DNA from 3 places in the Thauera mechernichensis genome. Region 1 is predicted to be linked to each of the others. Evidence: riboswitches for the same ligand, from Rfam matches in the RefSeq annotation. Region 1 holds a riboswitch; each other region holds the start of a gene.
The links. A riboswitch is a leader RNA that binds a small molecule or an ion and turns the genes downstream of it on or off. The one in region 1 is predicted to bind cobalamin.
Positions count from the first base shown of each region.

Region 2: linked by a shared signal. The riboswitch ahead of P7F68_RS13920 (TonB-dependent receptor domain-containing protein) and the one ahead of P7F68_RS02710 (GNAT family N-acetyltransferase) in region 1 are both predicted to bind cobalamin.
Region 3: linked by a shared signal. The riboswitch ahead of bluB (5,6-dimethylbenzimidazole synthase) and the one ahead of P7F68_RS02710 (GNAT family N-acetyltransferase) in region 1 are both predicted to bind cobalamin.

Region 1 covers NZ_JARQZE010000001.1:572,409-574,601, reverse strand. Annotated here, with positions in the region: gene P7F68_RS02715 (ribonucleoside-diphosphate reductase subunit alpha) at 1-635, opposite strand, end outside; gene P7F68_RS02710 (GNAT family N-acetyltransferase) at 748-1,311, opposite strand; cobalamin riboswitch at 1,469-1,670, opposite strand; gene prpF (2-methylaconitate cis-trans isomerase PrpF) at 1,754-2,193, opposite strand, start outside.
Region 2 covers NZ_JARQZE010000010.1:99,196-101,388, forward strand. Annotated here, with positions in the region: gene P7F68_RS13920 (TonB-dependent receptor domain-containing protein) at 1-943, opposite strand, end outside; cobalamin riboswitch at 1,084-1,317, opposite strand; gene cobU (bifunctional adenosylcobinamide kinase/adenosylcobinamide-phosphate guanylyltransferase) at 1,410-1,958, shown strand; gene cobT (nicotinate-nucleotide--dimethylbenzimidazole phosphoribosyltransferase) at 2,014-2,193, shown strand, end outside.
Region 3 covers NZ_JARQZE010000001.1:212,071-214,263, forward strand. Annotated here, with positions in the region: gene pqqA (pyrroloquinoline quinone precursor peptide PqqA) at 1-20, opposite strand, end outside; gene bluB (5,6-dimethylbenzimidazole synthase) at 138-905, opposite strand; cobalamin riboswitch at 955-1,147, opposite strand; gene nirB (nitrite reductase large subunit NirB) at 1,584-2,193, shown strand, end outside.

The DNA.
Region 1 (2,193 bases):
ACCTCCACGCGGATGGTCGCCAGCAGAAGGCGGGCGGCGACGCGGCCGTAATCCGGCTCGCGTTCGGTCAGTGTGCGTGCCGCCAGCACCAGCGCCTGGCGCACGGCTGCGATCGGTACGCCGTCGTAGAGGTTGTGCAAGGCGTGCTCGAGCACGGTGTCGGCGGACACGCCGTCCAGCCCCGCGCAGGCTTCGCGGCAAGCGGCGAGCAGGGCGCCGCGGTCGAGTGGGCGGCGCGCTTCGCCGTCGACGACGTGCAGCACGGCGAGTGCACCGTGGGTTTGCGCGTGCGCGCCTTGCTCGGCGGCGCGCTCGGCGGCACGACGCTCGCGGTAGAGCACATAGGCGCGGGCGACGTCGTGCTCGCCCGAGCGCATCAGGGCCAGTTCGACCTGGTCCTGGATGTCTTCGATGTGCAGCATGCCGCCGTCGGGCAGGCGGCGTGTCAGCGCGCCCACGACCGTGTCGGTGAGGCGCGCAACGATGTCGCGTACGCGCGAGGAGGCGGCGCCCTGGCGGCCCTCGACGGCGAGGAAAGCCTTGGTCATGGCGACGGTGATCTTGTTGGGGTCGAAGGCGACGACGGTGCCGTTGCGGCGGATGACCTGGAAGGCGTTGAGCTGCACTGAGTCCATCAGTGCCACGGAGGGAAGTCGGTCCACAGTGGGGTCCTCTTGTGAGTAAGTGCGAATGGCAGCCGGTGGCTGAAAGGCGAGGCTTGCGGGTGAGTGGCCGGTACTTGCCGCCTCACGCTGCGGTGCGGCGTTGCGGCTGGGCCGCAACTGCGGCCAGAGGCCGGCCGTTGGCAGGCAGGTCCAGCGTCAGGGGCGCATCGAGGATGCCGCCGGGCCTGCGGAAGCCGGTGGCCGCAGCCATATGCAGAACGGCCGGGCTGATGCTGTGACAGATGATCCGAGATGCCGGCAGGGTGCGGGCCAGCGCAATCACATGGCCGAACAGCGCGCGCCCGAGGCCTCGCATGCGGTAGTCAGGGCTGACGCTGAGACCGAAGTCGAGGGCTCCGTCACGCACGCCGGCATGTGCGAGGGCGATGACGGCACCTTGTGCGGTGCACAGGCCATGGATATGGTCGCCGGCGAAGTCGAGTGTGCTGACATAGGCCGCGATACCCTCGTCGCGGATGCCGTGGCTGAAGCGCAGCATGCGGTCTTCCGCGTCGAGGCCGAGCAAGTGCGCGAGGATGCGTGGTGCGTCGGGCACGGCGAAGCGGTGCATCGGGCGCAAGGCCGTGGCCGGCAGGTCGGCGGCGAGTGGCTTCAGCTGCTGGGCGGAGCGGGCAGGAGCAGGCATGGCGGAGATCCGGTGCGGGCAGGGCGGATCTCCGACGGACAGGCGTGCGGCGCCATGCGCACGGACGCGCCGTGCGCTGCACTCGAGCCGTCAGGAAAACGAGCAAGTGAAATGGTGTGAGCCATGCCTCTTGTCAGGGACACCCCGCCCCAAACTGTTGAAGGTGATGTGCATGGCAGGTCTCCTGGCTCACGGGTCATCGCCTTGCGCCAGCCTTCCCGGAAAGATTCCAGTGGCAGAGAGGGCGCAGGACTCGCCGATTACAGTTGCGGGGGCAGCTCCGGGTTGAGCGCGCGGGGCGCGGCACCGGATTCCCTTTTAATCCCCCTTGCGGGGGAACCATAAGCGTCGAGGACTCTAATTGGATGCCCGGGGGGTGTCAAGTTGCCGGCCTGTATATAGTGCTCGTTACGTTCTGCTCTACTAAATGTTGTTTGTCGCGTCAGAAAGCGTCGCCGGGCACGCGCACCGCGCCTTCCATCAGCACGCGGGCCGTGCGGCTCATGACGGCCCTGGAGACCTGCCACTCGCCATCGACCAGCCGCGCCTGGGCGCCTACGCGCAGGGTGCCTGAGGGGTGGCCGAAGCGGACCGAATCGCGCTCACCGCCACCGGCGGCGAGATTGACCAGCGTACCGGGAACGGCCGCAGCGGTGCCGATGGCCACTGCGGCGGTACCCATCATGGCGTGGTGCAGCTTGCCCATCGACAGCGCGCGTACGAGCAGGTCGACGTCCCCGGCCCGTATCGCCTTGCCGCTGGCGGCGAGGTAGTCCCTGGGTGGGGCAACAAACGCGATCTTTGGCGTGTGCTGGCGGGTGGCGGCCTCTTCAGGGGTCTTGATCAGGCCCATGCGCAGCGCGCCGGCCACCCGGATCTTCT
Region 2 (2,193 bases), on a different contig from region 1:
CCCGCCGGGTGATGCCCAAAGGATCCCAGGGCGCGGGCTCGCTGTAGTCCGCACGATCCTCGTCGGTGCGCCCATACGACAGGCGACTGGACCACGACGAGGTCAGGCGGTTACGGACGAATGCGTTGAATACCGAGGTCTTGAAGCTCGCACGGTCATCGAAGTTGCCGCTACCGCCAAAGCTGTCGTATTGCACCGTTCCCGACTGTTCAAGGAAGGAAACGCCCACTTCGTGCCCCTCGGCAGGATGGAAGGACAGCGCACCACCATAGCCCTCGTTGCGGTAACGATCGTCATCCGCATCGCGATTGCTGGCGCCCCTGCGGGACGAAAAGCCATCGGTGTTCAGCGAGTTGACGTGAAGGCGGAAGCGCCACCGCTCATCCCCGCCCGACACTGCCAGATCGCCCTGACGCGTATCCCGACTGCCAGCACCGGCATATCCGTCCAGGCGCAGCCCGGGCTCAGCCGTGCGGGTGATGATGTTGATCACTCCGCCAATGGCGTCCGCACCGTAGATCGCACTCGCGGCCCCACGGACGATCTCGATACGCTCTACGTTGTTGAGCGACAGGTACTGCAGCGACGAACCCGACAAGGCCGTGGAGTTGAACGGGACACCGTCGACCAGAATCTTGGTCTGATCCGGTTTCGTGCCCCGCAGGTAGAGGCTGACCGATGCGCCGGGACCACCATTGCGGGCAAACTGGACACCGGGCTGACGGCTAAGCAGATCGACGACGTTGGATGCCGCGGCGCGCTCGATCTGGGCGCGATCGATCACGGTGACGTCGGCGAGCAGTTCGTTGGCCTTGACCGGCTGACGCGTTGCGGTAACGACAACCGTCGGTGCAATGTGCTCCTGAGCGTAGACCGGCACGGCAAGGACTGCCGACGCCAGGCCGCCAATACAGAGGCCAAGTTGGGAATAACGCAGATTCATCGAAAAGACTCCCTGAGCTGCGCAATGCGTCCCCGCATGCGACAAGCCATCCAGCACATGGACGCACCGCGACCCAGGTAGAACCGAAGAGAGCAGAAAGAGAAACCACCACGCCCGTCGCCGCCACCCCGCGGCACATCCGCCATTTCGCGCTCCGGCCGGTCTCCGGGCTCGTGCGCTGTGCCGGCTGAGCCGGACGGATGGATCGCCTTCCCGGGTCGAGGACCCAGTGGCTGCATGACCCACCTTGCGCGCACTTACCGTTGCGGGGGCAGCACAGGCATTGCGGCCTCGTTTGCGAGGGGCCGCGCACCTGTTTCCCGTTTAACCCTGGGCGAGAAACGCCCGTGGGCACCGATAACGCGTTGCCCCTTCCGGGGCAGTCGGCGCGGATGATACCGTACGGGGCGGTATCGTGCACTGCAATAAGATACAGACGTTCCCTACACAAGGACCCGCCAGAACAATGACATGCGAACTGATCCTCGGTGGCGCCCGCTCCGGCAAGAGCCGCGAGGCCGAGCGCCGGGCGGCGGCGTCGGGGCTGGCGGTGACGGTGATCGCCACCGCCGAGGCGCTGGATGCGGAGATGGCTGCGCGCATCCGGCGCCACCAGGCCGACCGCCCCGCCGGCTGGCGCACGGTGGAGGCGCCGATTGCGCTCGCGGACACGCTGCGCGAGGCCTCCGCCCCCGGGCACTGCCTGGTGGTCGACTGCCTGACGCTGTGGCTGAGCAACCTGCTCACCGATGCCCACCACCTGCCCCCGGGCGCGAGCGCCGAAGACTTGCCTGCCTTCCGTCGCGAGCGCGACGCATTGCTGGCCGTGCTGCCGACCCTGCCGGGGCACATCATCCTCGTCGCCAACGAAGTCGGCCTGGGGCTGGTCCCCGAGACCGCGCTTGGCCGGTTCTTCCGCGACGAGGCTGGCCGACTCAACCAAGCGGTTGCGGCAGCGTGCCCACGCGTGGTGTTCGTCGCTGCGGGGCTGCCGCTGGTGCTCAAGGACGGCTAAACTCGCGCTCATTCCGTCTGCATCCGGCAGGCCCGCGACCCGGCATCCGTAAATCATGAACTTCCAGCTCTCCCAGCCCGACACCCTGCTCAGCGCCGCCATCCAGCACAAGATCGACCGCAAGACCAAGCCAGTGGGCGCGCTCGGGCGGCTCGAGGCGCTCGCGCTGCAGATCGCACTGGTGCAGCAGACGCCTGCCCCCGAGCTGCACCAACCGCACATCGTCGTCTTTGCC
Region 3 (2,193 bases), 360 kb from region 1:
GCCGGCTCAGGGGCCATCATCCCGGTGACAGCAGCCGGCGGGATCCGCAGGATCGCGACCCCGCCATCGACGCGATCACCAGCGCGAACTGGCGAATATCATGATTCTTCCGCCACTGGCGCCGGTTTTGATGCAGATCAACGCAGAATCGGCACGACCTGGTCAATCGCCTCGACCAAGCGCTCACCCGCGGCATCTGCCCTGCCCTGCCAGCCATCGAAATGCAGCAGTTCGGGCAAGGGCACGCGCCTGAGCCAGCCGGCCGCCTCCAGTTCGGGGCGGGCATGGAAGTCGCGGACGTAGCCGATGCACAGGTAGGCGATGGGCACGATCTCGGGCGGAATGCCGAGTGCCTCACGCAGCGCCGGCGGGTGCAGGATGCTCACCCAGCCTACGCCGAGGTTCTCGGCCCGTGCCGCGAGCCACAGGTTCTGCACTGCACACACGGCGCTGTAGACGTCCATGGCGCCGATGTGGGTGCGGCCGATCACCACCGGGCCGTGACGGCTGCGATCGCAGGTGATGCAGATATTGACCGGCGACTCGAGGATGCCCTCGAGCTTGAGATTGCGGTAGGTGGCGCGCTTGCCCTCCTCGAACATCTGCTCGGCCTCGGCATGGGCGGCGAGGAAATCGGCATGGATCTTCGCGCGCACCGCGCGCGCGCGCACGACGATGAAATCCCACGGCTGCATGAAGCCCACCGAGGGCGCGTGATGGGCGGCCGTGAGCACGCGCGCCAGCACATCGTCCGGGATCGGGTCAGGGAGGAACTCGCCGCGTACGTCACGGCGGGTGTGGATGGCGCGATACACCGCGTCGCGCTCGGCGCTGCTGAACCGAGGGTTGGCCTGGAAACGGGTGTCCTGCGGCGGTGCGCAATGCACCTGGGTCTGGCTGCTCATGAAGTAGTCCCCTTGTCGACGAGCAGTGGGCAGCCGCCGACCAGACGGCTGCAGGAAACACTTCGAGGCCGGTCTTCCGGCTGCGGATCATCTCGTCCGGACGCCTTCCCGATCCTGACGACCAGTGGCTGGGCGAACCTTGCCCGGACAATCCCCTTCACGGCGCTGGGCGCGCGGCGGATTGGCACCGCCTTCCCGATTCTCCCGCGCAAAGCGCGGGCACCTCGAAGTCGAGAGGGCCAGATTCTAGCCACATGCCCGCCATCTCGCGACACCTGTGCGCTGGCTCGTGCCGCGGTATTGAGCCTGCCCCTTCACTCCACCCTTCACTCCCCCCTTCGCCGCCCGGCACGGTGCACCAGCTTGGTGACAGGCGCACCAACACAGTGCGCCCGGCGCATCTGCCATCGCGGCAGATCCAGTCAATCCGGGGCTTTCAAGGCGTTGAAGTGCATGGCACGGTCCGTGCTTAATGCAAACCAGCCCAGCACGCAAGGATGCGAACAGGGCTTGCCTCCGCCAACGCAGGTGGGGGCCGGCGGATACGAATACGTATGTCGTCGGCCATTTCCATCCGATGTCGAACCGCGTCCCGCGGAGGCCGTCATGCTTGAGCCGGACTCACCCCGTGCCCAGGTATCGCCAGGCCCAACGCGGGGCCGAATGAGTGATACCAGCATGAAGATCGTTCTCGTTGGCCATGGCATGGTCGGCCACAAGTTCCTCGAGGAACTCCGGCAACTGCAGATCCCCGGTGCGGAAGTCACCGTACTGTGCGAGGAGCCGCGGGTCGCCTACGACCGTGTGCACCTCTCCGAATTCTTCGCCGGCAAGACGGCGGAAGACCTCTCGCTGGTCGCCCCCGGCTTCTTCGCCGAGGCAGGCTTCACGCTTCGGCTGGGCAGCCGCGCGGCGGCGATCGACCGCCGCGCACGCACGGTGACGACGCAGGACGGCGTCACCCTGCCCTACGACAAGCTGGTGCTGGCCACGGGGTCCTATCCCTTCGTGCCACCGGTCAAGGGCAGCGAGCGCGACCAGTGCTTCGTCTATCGCACCATCGAGGACCTCGAGGCGATGAAGGCGGCTGGCGCGATCTCGCGCAAGGGCGTCGTGGTGGGCGGCGGCCTGCTCGGCCTGGAGTGCGCCAAGGCGCTGCGCGACCTCGGCCTCGAGACCCACGTCGTCGAATTCGCGCCCCGCCTGATGGCGGTGCAGGTGGACGACGAAGGCGGCCGCATCCTGCGCAACAAGATCGAGGCCCTGGGCGTGCAGGTGCACACCGAGC